Regions from separate parts of the Tardiphaga sp. 172_B4_N1_3 genome, predicted to be linked through region 2. Evidence: predicted binding sites of a transcription regulator. Region 2 holds the regulator's gene; each other region holds the start of a gene.

Region 1 (3,275 bases), 4.2 Mb from region 2:
GCCCTGTACGGTCAGCGTCGCGTTGGCCTGCACCTGCCATCCGGAAAATGGCGCGCCGTCATATTCGATGATCATCTTGTAGCGCGGCATCAGCCCACCTGCAGAGGCGGCTTCAGCGGCGTGCCACGCAGAAATTCACTGGCCTTCATCGGCTGCTTGCCGGCGCGCTGCAGGTCGATGATCCGGATCGCGCCCTCGCCGCAGGCGATGGTGAGCTGATCGTCGATGATCTCGCCGGGCGCACCCGCGCCCTTTGCAAGCTCGCAGCGCAGAACCTTCACGCGCACCGCCTCGCCCTCGATCGGCACTTCGCACCACGCGCCGGGAAACGGCGACAGGCCATGACAATGCCGAAGCACGTCGCGCGCCGGCTTCGACCAGTCGATCTTGGCCTCGGCCTTGTCGATCTTGGCCGCGTAGGTGACGCCGTCTGCGCTCTGCGGGGTCAGGCTCAGCCGTCCCCTTTCCAGCGCACCCATGGCCCGCACCATCAAGTCGGCACCAAGCGGCGCCAGCGCATCGTGCAGGTCCAGCGCCGTCATCGCATCGGTGATCGCCAGGCGCTCGGCCATGGCGACATCGCCGGTGTCGAGGCCGATATCCATCTTCATCACCATGACGCCGCTCTCGGCGTCGCCCTCCATGATGGCACGATTGATCGGCGCCGCGCCGCGCCAGCGCGGCAGTAGCGAGCCGTGCAGGTTGAAGCAACCTAGGGGCGGCACATCGAGAATGTTCTGCGGCAGGATCATGCCGTAGGCGACGACGACCGCAGCCTCGGCCTCATGCGACCGGAACTCGACTTCCGCCTCCGGCGTCCGCAGCGTTTTCGGCGTGAAGACGGGAATGCCGAGCCGTTCAGCCTCGCGCGCCACCGGCGTCGGCTGCAGCTTCATGCCCCGGCCGGCGGGCTTTGCTTCGCGGGTATAGACGGCGACGATCTCATGGCCGTGGGCCACGAGTTCGAGCAGCGTCGGCACCGCGAAATCCGGCGTGCCCATGAAGATCAAACGAAGCGACATAGGTCGGAGCCGATCTGTTGCAGCGTTGCGCGGAGAAGCTACTCCGCGCGCTTGGCGAGCTTGGTGAACTTCTTCAGCACGCGGTCGCGCTTCAGCTTGGAAAGGTAATCGACGAACAGCACGCCATTGAGATGGTCGATCTCGTGCTGAATGCAGGTCGCGAACAGGCCAGAGGCCTCTTCCTCGATGGTCTTGCCGTCGAGGTCCATATAACGGATCCGCACTGTCGCCGGGCGTTCCACTTCCTCGTAATATTCGGGAATCGACAGGCAGCCTTCCTCATAGACCGAGAGCTCTTCCGAGGCCGAGATGACCTCCGGATTGATAAAGACACGCGGCTTCTTGCCGTCCTCCTCATCGTCCTTCTTGGCGATGTCCATGGTGATCAGCCGCAGCGGAACCGCGATCTGGATCGCCGCCAGCCCGATCCCGGGTGCGTCATACATCGTCTCGAACATGTCGTCGGCGAGCTTGCGCACCTCCGACGTCACCTTCTCGACAGGTTTGGAGATCAGCCGCAACTGTTTGTCGGGCAGGATAATGATTTCACGAATGGCCATGGCGGCGATTTAATCTGCGCGCCGGTCCGGGTCAATCCGCTGGAAAAGCTGGACTTTGAAGGACGTCAACTCCCCGCAAACCATGAAAATTGAGGCGCGGTTAACCATGCCGGTTAAGGTCTGCTTAACCACATTTCTTAGGCTTGGGTTAACCAGGAAAATTCATTTTGCATTAACCATAAATGTTCCCTCTTCGTTCGCGCAACCGACCGAATCGGCTACAAGGATGGGATGAACGAGATTCTTTTCATGATCGGCGACATGCCGGTCACCGCCGGCGTGGCATTGATGGGCTTCAGTGCTCTGGCGCTGGGTTTGCTGCTCACCATCGCCATCATCATCGCTCGCTCCGGTAGCCGCGGCGCCGCCATGGCGATGGCCCAGGCGATCCGCGCCGACGAACTGGAAGAACGCCTCAGCGAAGTGCTGAAGGCGCAGAACGAGGCCACCGGCCGCGTCGACGCCATGGGCCAGGCCTTGGCAGGCCGTCAGGCCGACATGGCACGCGCGGTGTCCGAGCGACTGGACTCCGTGACCCATCGCGTCGGCCAATCCATGGAACAGACCACCCGCAACACGATGGAAAGCCTGAGCGCGCTGCATGAGCGGCTGGGCATCATCGACAACGCCCACAAGAACCTCACCGACCTCACCTCGCAGGTAACGACGCTCCGCGACGTGCTCGCCAACAAGCAGTCGCGCGGCGCCTTCGGTCAGGCGCGGATGGAAAGCATCGTCAAGGACGGCATGCCGAGCGGCGCCTATGCGTTCCAGCACACGCTGTCGTCGGGCAAACGGCCGGACTGCGTGATCTTCCTGCCGGACCAGCGCCCGCTGTGCATCGATGCGAAATTCCCTTTGGAGGCCGTCACGGCGCTGCATGACGCGCGCAGCGACGACGAGAAGAAATACGCAGCACAGCGCTTGCGCGCCGACGTGATGAAGCATGTCACCGACATCGCCGAGAAGTATCTGGTGGCCGGCGAGACGCAGGATACGGCGCTGATGTTCGTGCCGTCGGAATCCGTCTATGCGGAAATCCACGACGGTTTCGATGACATCATCCAGAAAGCCTATCGCGCCCGCGTCGTCTTGGTATCGCCGTCGCTGCTGATGCTGGCGATCCAGGTAATGCAGCAGATCCTGAAGGACGCGCGGATGCGCGACGCCGCCGACCAGATCCGCACGGAGGTACTGAATCTGGGCGACGACCTCACCCGGTTGCGCGATCGCGTGATGAAGCTGCAGACGCATTTCGGGCAGGCCAATGAGGACGTCCGCCAGATTCTGATTTCCGCCGACAAGATCGAAAAGCGCGCCGGCCGCATCGAGGAACTGGATTTCAGCAAGAGCGAGCCGGCGGCCGAGGTGGCCCCGGCGATCGCCAAGACCGCGGCCCCCGACATGTTCGCGCCGCTGCCGCGCAAGATTCAGGCAGGGGAATAGGCCACAGGCCGCTCCCTCCCGAATCTGCTAACCCTTCCCCATGACCAGCGCGCCTGACTCGTCCGAAGCCGCCCTCGCCTTGAAGCCCCGTGCCACCTGGCGCGAGAGCATGGCGGTGTATCTGCAGCCGCGGGTGCTGATCGTGCTGCTGCTTGGCCTGTCGTCGGGTCTGCCGCTTGCATTGTCCGGTTCCACGCTGCTGGTGTGGATGCGCGAATCCGGCGTCGATCTCGGAACCATCGGGCTG
Region 2 (3,275 bases):
GCTGCTCACGGGCCGCCGCGATGCGATTTCGGCTGACGTCAATGATGCGATGTTCATCTCCGGCCTCGGTCATGTGTTGTCGATTTCTGGCTATCACATGGCCGTTGTCGCCGGCGTGGTGTTCTTTGCGATACGCGCACTGCTGGCACTGATCCCTGTCCTGACCGTGACATTCCCGATCAAGAAAGTCGCAGCGGCTGCGGCGTTATTCGCAGCACTGTTCTATTTGCTGCTGTCAGGTGCCGAAGTCGCGACACAGAGATCCTTTTTCATGACGGCCGTTGTGCTGATTGCAGTCATGGTCGATCGCCGGGCGGTGACGTTCCGTACGCTGGCGGTGGCAGCAATGGTTGTGCTGATCGTGGCGCCGGAAGCGTTGGTGCATCCGAGTTTTCAGATGTCATTCGCGGCGACGCTGGGGCTGGTCGCATTGGTGCAGATCGGCATGCCCGCGCTGTTTGCCTCGCCCGATCATTCCGCGACGGCGCGCGTGGCGCTATGGGGCGGACGCGAGATCGCGATGCTCGTGCTGGCCTCGCTGGTCGCGGGCCTCGCCACCACGCCCTATGCCGCGTTTCATTTCCATCGCGTCACGCCTTATGGCGTCGTCGCCAATCTCCTGGCGATGCCGGTGGTCTCGGCACTGGTTATGCCGGCGGGCATTCTCGGTTTGGTGGCCATGCCGTTTGGCTTTGACGGTGTGTTCTGGCGGCTGATGGATGTCGGCATCCAGTGGATGATTGTCGTCACGCAATGGGTGGCAGCCTTGCCCGGCGCCATCGGCCGGATGCCGGCCTTCGGGACGGGACCGCTGATATCAGCCAGTATCGGCATCATCGTGCTGGGATTGCTGCGCACGCCGTTGCGCCTCGCAGGGCTTGGTGTGCTTGCGCTCTCGATTGTCTGGGCGTTGCTGGTCAAGCAGCCGGATGTCCTGATTTCGGGTGACGGTCACAGCGTTGCGGTACGGGGCAGGGAGGGGCGCCTGCATATGATGCGCAGCGCCAAGGATGCGTTTCTCGCGAAGGAGTGGCTTGCCGGTGATGCCGACGCACGGCTGCCAACGGATGCCTCCCTCAGCCACGGTGTGTCCTGCGACCGCGACGGGTGCATCACGGCACTGGCCGATGGCGCTTTGGTGGCGCTGGTTTTACAGCCGGATGCCTTCACAGATGATTGCGAGAAAGCGGCGCTCATCGTCACGGCGCGACAATCGCCGAGAGATTGCAGGGCGCTGGTGATCGATCAGGATCGCCTGCAACGAAATGGTGCGGTGGGCCTGCACCGAACCGCGAATGGCTTTACGATGGATGCCGTGCGACCGCGTGGCCTGGACCGTCCGTGGTCGCGCGCAATTCCCGATGAGCCCCAGCAAGATCTGATCCAGAACAGTCGTCCACCGCAAAACCGGCCGGTGGATGCGACGCCGGCGGAAACCGATCTTCAACCCGAAGATCAGTAATCCGCCGAGGCGCAAATCTCAGTAGCGGCGATACAGGCCGATCAGCTTGCCCTGAATGCGCACCCGGTTGGGTGGCAGGATACGGACCTCGTAGGCGTCATTCGCAGGCTCCAGCGCGATCGACGCGCCGCGGCGGCGGAAGCGCTTCAACGTGGCTTCCTCGTCGTCGATCAGGGCCACCACGATGTCGCCGGTGTCGGCGCTCTCGTTGCGCTGGATCAGCACGGTGTCTCCGTCGAGAATGCCGGCGTCCTGCATGGAATCGCCGCGCACTTCGAGCGCGTAATGTTCGCCGGAACCGAGCATGTCTGCGGGCATGCTGATGGTGTGGCTGCGGGTCTGCAGCGCCTCGATCGGCGTACCTGCCGCGATCCGGCCCATCACCGGGATGGCAACTGTGCGGCCATTGTCATCATCGCCGCTGTTGCTGGCGATGCTGGCGGCCGAACGCACCTTGCCAAGCGTGCCTTCGATGACGCTGGGCGTGAAGCCGCGGCGGCCGGTACCGCCGGTGACCGGCGCGCCGAGCTCTGGCAGCTTGATGACTTCGATGGCACGGGCGCGATTGGGCAGACGGCGTATGAAGCCGCGTTCTTCCAGCGCGGTGATCAGACGATGGATGCCGGACTTCGAGCGCAGGTCGAGCGCATCCTTCATCTCGTCGAAGGAGGGCGGGACGCCGGCTTCCTTCAACCGTTGATCGATGAATCGCAGGAGTTCGTATTGTTTGCGCGTGAGCATCTGAAGCCATCCTCAGTTGACGGTGTCGGCCGCCGCGTGCGTTTCAAAGGGCCTTCGAACGGTGAGCCTCAATCCAGAGACGATCGTTCGAAGATCGGTTGCGCGAGTTCGGGCACTCTCAAACTACTCAAAGCCACAGAATCTCGAAACAAATCATGAACGAACACTATATGTTCCATATGTGTTCTGCAATGCTTAATTTGCCGTCAACAGAATGCACGTTGAGCGAGGTTTGAGGAGGCTGTTCCTCACCTGCCGTCGACCGCGGCGGAGATGGAAAATGCTTCCGCGGTCGCCTGGGCTACGCGGACGTCATGCGCCCAATGGGCGGCGGCGGAGTCGTGGAGCCGGTGGCCAGCGAGCGCTGAACCATGATCGTGTCGGCCCAGCGGCCGGAGCGATAAGCGACGCCGGGCAGCAAGCCGACGCGGGCGAAGCCGAAGCTTTCATGAAGGCCGAGGGAGGCCGTGTTGTCGGCATCGATATAGCCGATGATCTGCCGAAAGCCGGCCGCCGCGCACACGTCGATCAGTTCGCGCATCAACAGGCGGCCGATGCCCCGGCCGACATGTCCGTGGTGGATATAGATCGAATGCTTGACCGTGTAGCGATAGGCCGGTCGCTTGCGGAACAGCACCACATAGGCATAGCCGACGACCTCGCCGCCTTGCGTGGCGACGAGGTGGGGGAACCGCTTGCTGCGCAGGTTCTTGCGCCGGTCTCTGAGATCATCGGGCTGCGGCGTGTCGGCGTCGCTGACGCCTTCCTCGACGCCTTGCCGGATGTGCCGGCGATAGATCGCCAGCATGGCATCGACGTCGGTGTCGCGTGATGGTCGGATGACGACCGGCTGTTCGAGTTCCGTTGGCAAATCTGGCTCCTTACGTGCTCCCTATTCGGAGACCACGTAAGTGTAAAGCCGGATCCGGCCATTGGCGTCGACCTTGCGGTAGATGCCCTGGATCTCGACGTCGAAGCCCGGGAACGTGTTGAAGCAGGTCTCGAACATCCTGAGATAATCGATCATCGGCTTTGACCGTTCGGTGAGCCGTTCTCCGGGTACGATCGTGGC
Region 3 (3,275 bases), 510 kb from region 2:
ACGATGTGATGTTCGGGCTCGAACCAGGCGACGAAATGCGATTTTGGCTCGCGGCCGATTTCGCGAAACCGTACGAAAGCATGCATCTTGTGCTCATCGCGCCGGACAGCCTTGGCCATCGCCTGCAATTTAACGATGTCGGAATCGATCGCGACGTGGATCAGATCGGGATTGTCGCGCAGCCGCCACAGCAAGCGATAGAGCAGGGCGAAGCGTTCGGGATCGCGATGCAGGATCGCGGTGTGCGCCAGTTCGACGAATTTGGCCGAGACGTTGAAAGTGCCTTGCGTGGCGTCAGAGAGCAACGTCTCGGGCGAGGCGGAGAACAATTCAGGCTCGGCGCCTGCAACCGTCCATGTCACGTCAGTGGGAGCAATGTTGTTGAGCGCCAGTTTGCGTGCCGCCTTGCGCCAGCCTTCAAAGTCGGTGTCGCTCTCCAGCACGATACTGTGCATCGGATCTCCTGAAATGAAAGTCTAAAATCCAAATCCCAATTGGGTTGCCTTCGGTTTGAACTGCTCCGCCAGCCTCGCGCCGTCCAGCAAATTCACGGCGGGGCGGTGATCCGGAAGAACGATGAAAGGCAGTGCCTTGTTCCGCGGAATATGCAGCCGGGCGAGGTCGCCGATGCGGATCGACGAGATGCGGCGGGTTTCGATGATCCGCTGCACGGCCTTGGCGCCAAAGCCGGGCACGCGCAAAAGGTCTTCGCGGCTGGCGCGGTTGACGTCGAGCGGGAAGCGCTCGCGGTGTCGCAGCGCCCAGGCGAGCTTCGGATCCATGTCCAGCGATAGCATGCCGTCATTGTCATCGACGATCTCGTCGGCATCAAAGCCATAGAAACGCATCAGCCAGTCGGCCTGATACAGCCGATGCTCGCGGATCAGCGGCGGGGCGCGCAGCGGCAGTGCGCGGCTGGCATCGGGGATCGGGCTGAAAGCGGAGTAATAGACACGCTTCAGATTGTAGGACCCGTACAGATTGGCCGAGGTGCGGATGATGGTTGAATCATTGGCGCTGTCGGCGCCGACGATCATCTGCGTGCTCTGGCCGGCCGGCGCAAAACGCGGCCCGACTTTGCCGCGCGGCGTCGGCTTGCGTCCTTCGCGGGCTTCGTCGAGCTTCAGCCGCAAACGGCCCATGGTGCGGCGTATGGCGCGAACGTCTTTTTCCGGAGCCAGCTTGGCGAGGCTGTCTTCTTCCGGCACCTCGATATTGATCGAGAGGCGATCGGCATATTTGCCGGCCTCGGTAATCAGTACCTCGTCGGCTTCCGGAATGGTCTTGAGATGGATATAGCCGCGGAAGTGATGCTCCTCGCGCAGTTTCCGCGCGACGGCGACAACCTGTTCCATCGTGTAATCGGCGCTGCGGATGATGCCCGACGAGAGAAACAGTCCCTCTATGTAATTGCGCCGGTAGAAATCCAGCGTCAGTTGGACGACCTCATCGACGGTGAAGCGGGCGCGCGTCACATTGCTGGAGGCGCGGTTGACGCAATAAAGGCAATCGTAATTGCAGGCATTGGTGAGCAGGATCTTCAGCAGCGAGATGCAGCGGCCGTCCGGCGCATAGGAATGACAGATCCCCATCCCTGCATCGGTCGAGCCGATGCCTTTGCCGTCGCGGGAGTCCCGTTTCTCGGTACCGCTGGACGCACAGGACGCGTCGTATTTCGCGGCATCCGCTAGGATCTCCAGCTTGCGCTTCACGTCCATGTTCAAAAATCCCTTTGATTCCAAACGCTAAAAAAGTGGCTGATGATCCCGATTGACTCGGCTTGCCATCTTAGCTTTATATTAGAACATATCATGAACAAATGGGCCGGCAATGGGTTCACTAAAAACCCTCCACGGCAAAACAATTTCGAGGAGCGGCGCATGACCGGCGCACGCATGACCACGCTCGCGCAATTGCGCGGCAGCATCGAGCGCATCGAGACCCACAGCGATACCTATGCGCCGGATCGCGTGTCGCTCGGTCATGCCGAGGCGGACGCGGCGCTGCAAGGCGGGCTCGCACGTGGCACCATGCATGAGGTGTTCGCCGAAGGCCGGCACAGCGCGGCGGCCACGGGCTTTGTCGCCGGCCTTGCGCATCGTGTCTCGGCAAAGCGGCCGCTGCTGTGGATCCGGCAGGATTTCTCCGAACGCGAATGCGGCGCGCTGGCCATGAGCGGCTGGCGTGAGCTCGGCCTCGATCCGCGCCTGCTGGTCACCGTGCGCGCGCCCGATGTCGAGACGGCATTGCGGACCACGGCTGATGCGCTGGCCTGCGATGCGCTGGGCAGCGTCGTGCTGGAAACCTGGGGCGACAGCAAACAGTTCGACCTCGTCGCCAGCCGCAAACTCACGCTGGCAGCGCGCGGCTCTGGCGTCACGTGCCTGTTGCTGCGGACTGCAGGCGTTCCGGTCTCGAGTACGGCAGAGACGCGCTGGATCATCCGCTCCGCGCATTCGCCGCCATTCAGGCCATGGCAATCATGGGGCGCGCCCATGCTCGATGTGCAACTCGTTCGAAATCGTCACGGCCCGAACGGGCAATGGATCATGGAATGGAAGTGTGATGAGTGCGTTTTCCGTGACACATCGGCGCATCCTCAGCCTGTGGCTGCCGCGCCTGCCAACCGATCGCATCAAACGTCAGCTCGCGCGCAACGGCGCGCCAGCTAATCTGCAAGCAAGTATTGTCGTCGCCAAGCAAAGCAATGCGCTGCAGATTTCCGCGCTGGACGATGCCGCGGCGAAGCTCGGCCTTGAACCAGGTCTGCCGCTCGCCAATGCCCGTGCGGTCTGTCCGGACATTCAGGTGTTCGATGCTGATCCTGTCGCCGATACGCAGGTATTGACCGACATCGCCGATTGGTGCGACCGCTTCACGCCACTGGTGGCGCTGGATCTGCCGCATGGCCTGTTTCTCGACATCACCGGCTGTGCCCATCTGTTCGGTGGCGAGGCCGCACTGATGGAGCAGCTCTGCGCGGCGCTGTCGCGGCAGGGTTTTATTGTCAGTGCAGCGATTGCGGGGACATCGACATGCGCGCGCACGCTCAGTCGATATGCACATGGCCGGATCATCGCCGCGGGCGAGGAGGCCAGGGCAGTGACGTCGCTGCCGTTGTTCACGCTCGGCGCCGATGAGGCGATCATCCGTGGATTGCGCCGCGCCGGCTTGAAGACCATCGGCGATGTCGCCTCGCGCTCGCGCCCCGAAATCACCGCACGTTTCGGCGCGGAATTCACGACGCTGCTGGAACAGGCGCTGGGGCAAAGCGA

What was found. The regulator LexA, encoded in region 2, represses DNA repair genes until DNA is damaged. The targets are predictions, from matches to a motif close to TGTTCNNNNTGTGTTCNG.
Region 1: the regulator LexA is predicted to act here: its motif matches at 1,766-1,783, upstream of AB7783_RS26255 (DNA recombination protein RmuC).
Region 3: the regulator LexA is predicted to act here: its motif matches at 1,801-1,818, upstream of AB7783_RS03815 (ImuA family protein).

The regions. Positions count from the first base shown of each region.
Region 1 covers NZ_CP197238.1:5,556,486-5,559,760, reverse strand. The annotation lists gene truA (tRNA pseudouridine(38-40) synthase TruA) at 1-90, opposite strand, end outside; gene fmt (methionyl-tRNA formyltransferase) at 90-1,022, opposite strand; gene def (peptide deformylase) at 1,061-1,582, opposite strand; gene AB7783_RS26255 (DNA recombination protein RmuC) at 1,814-3,028, shown strand; gene AB7783_RS26250 (AmpG family muropeptide MFS transporter) at 3,069-3,275, shown strand, end outside.
Region 2 covers NZ_CP197238.1:1,387,557-1,390,831, forward strand. The annotation lists gene AB7783_RS06250 (ComEC/Rec2 family competence protein) at 1-1,462, shown strand, start outside; gene lexA (transcriptional repressor LexA) at 1,481-2,203, opposite strand; gene AB7783_RS06260 (GNAT family N-acetyltransferase) at 2,505-3,074, opposite strand; gene AB7783_RS06265 (Orn/Lys/Arg decarboxylase N-terminal domain-containing protein) at 3,096-3,275, opposite strand, start outside.
Region 3 covers NZ_CP197238.1:876,708-879,982, forward strand. The annotation lists gene AB7783_RS03805 (UdgX family uracil-DNA binding protein) at 1-455, opposite strand, end outside; gene AB7783_RS03810 (putative DNA modification/repair radical SAM protein) at 477-1,718, opposite strand; gene AB7783_RS03815 (ImuA family protein) at 1,881-2,672, shown strand; gene AB7783_RS03820 (Y-family DNA polymerase) at 2,566-3,275, shown strand, end outside.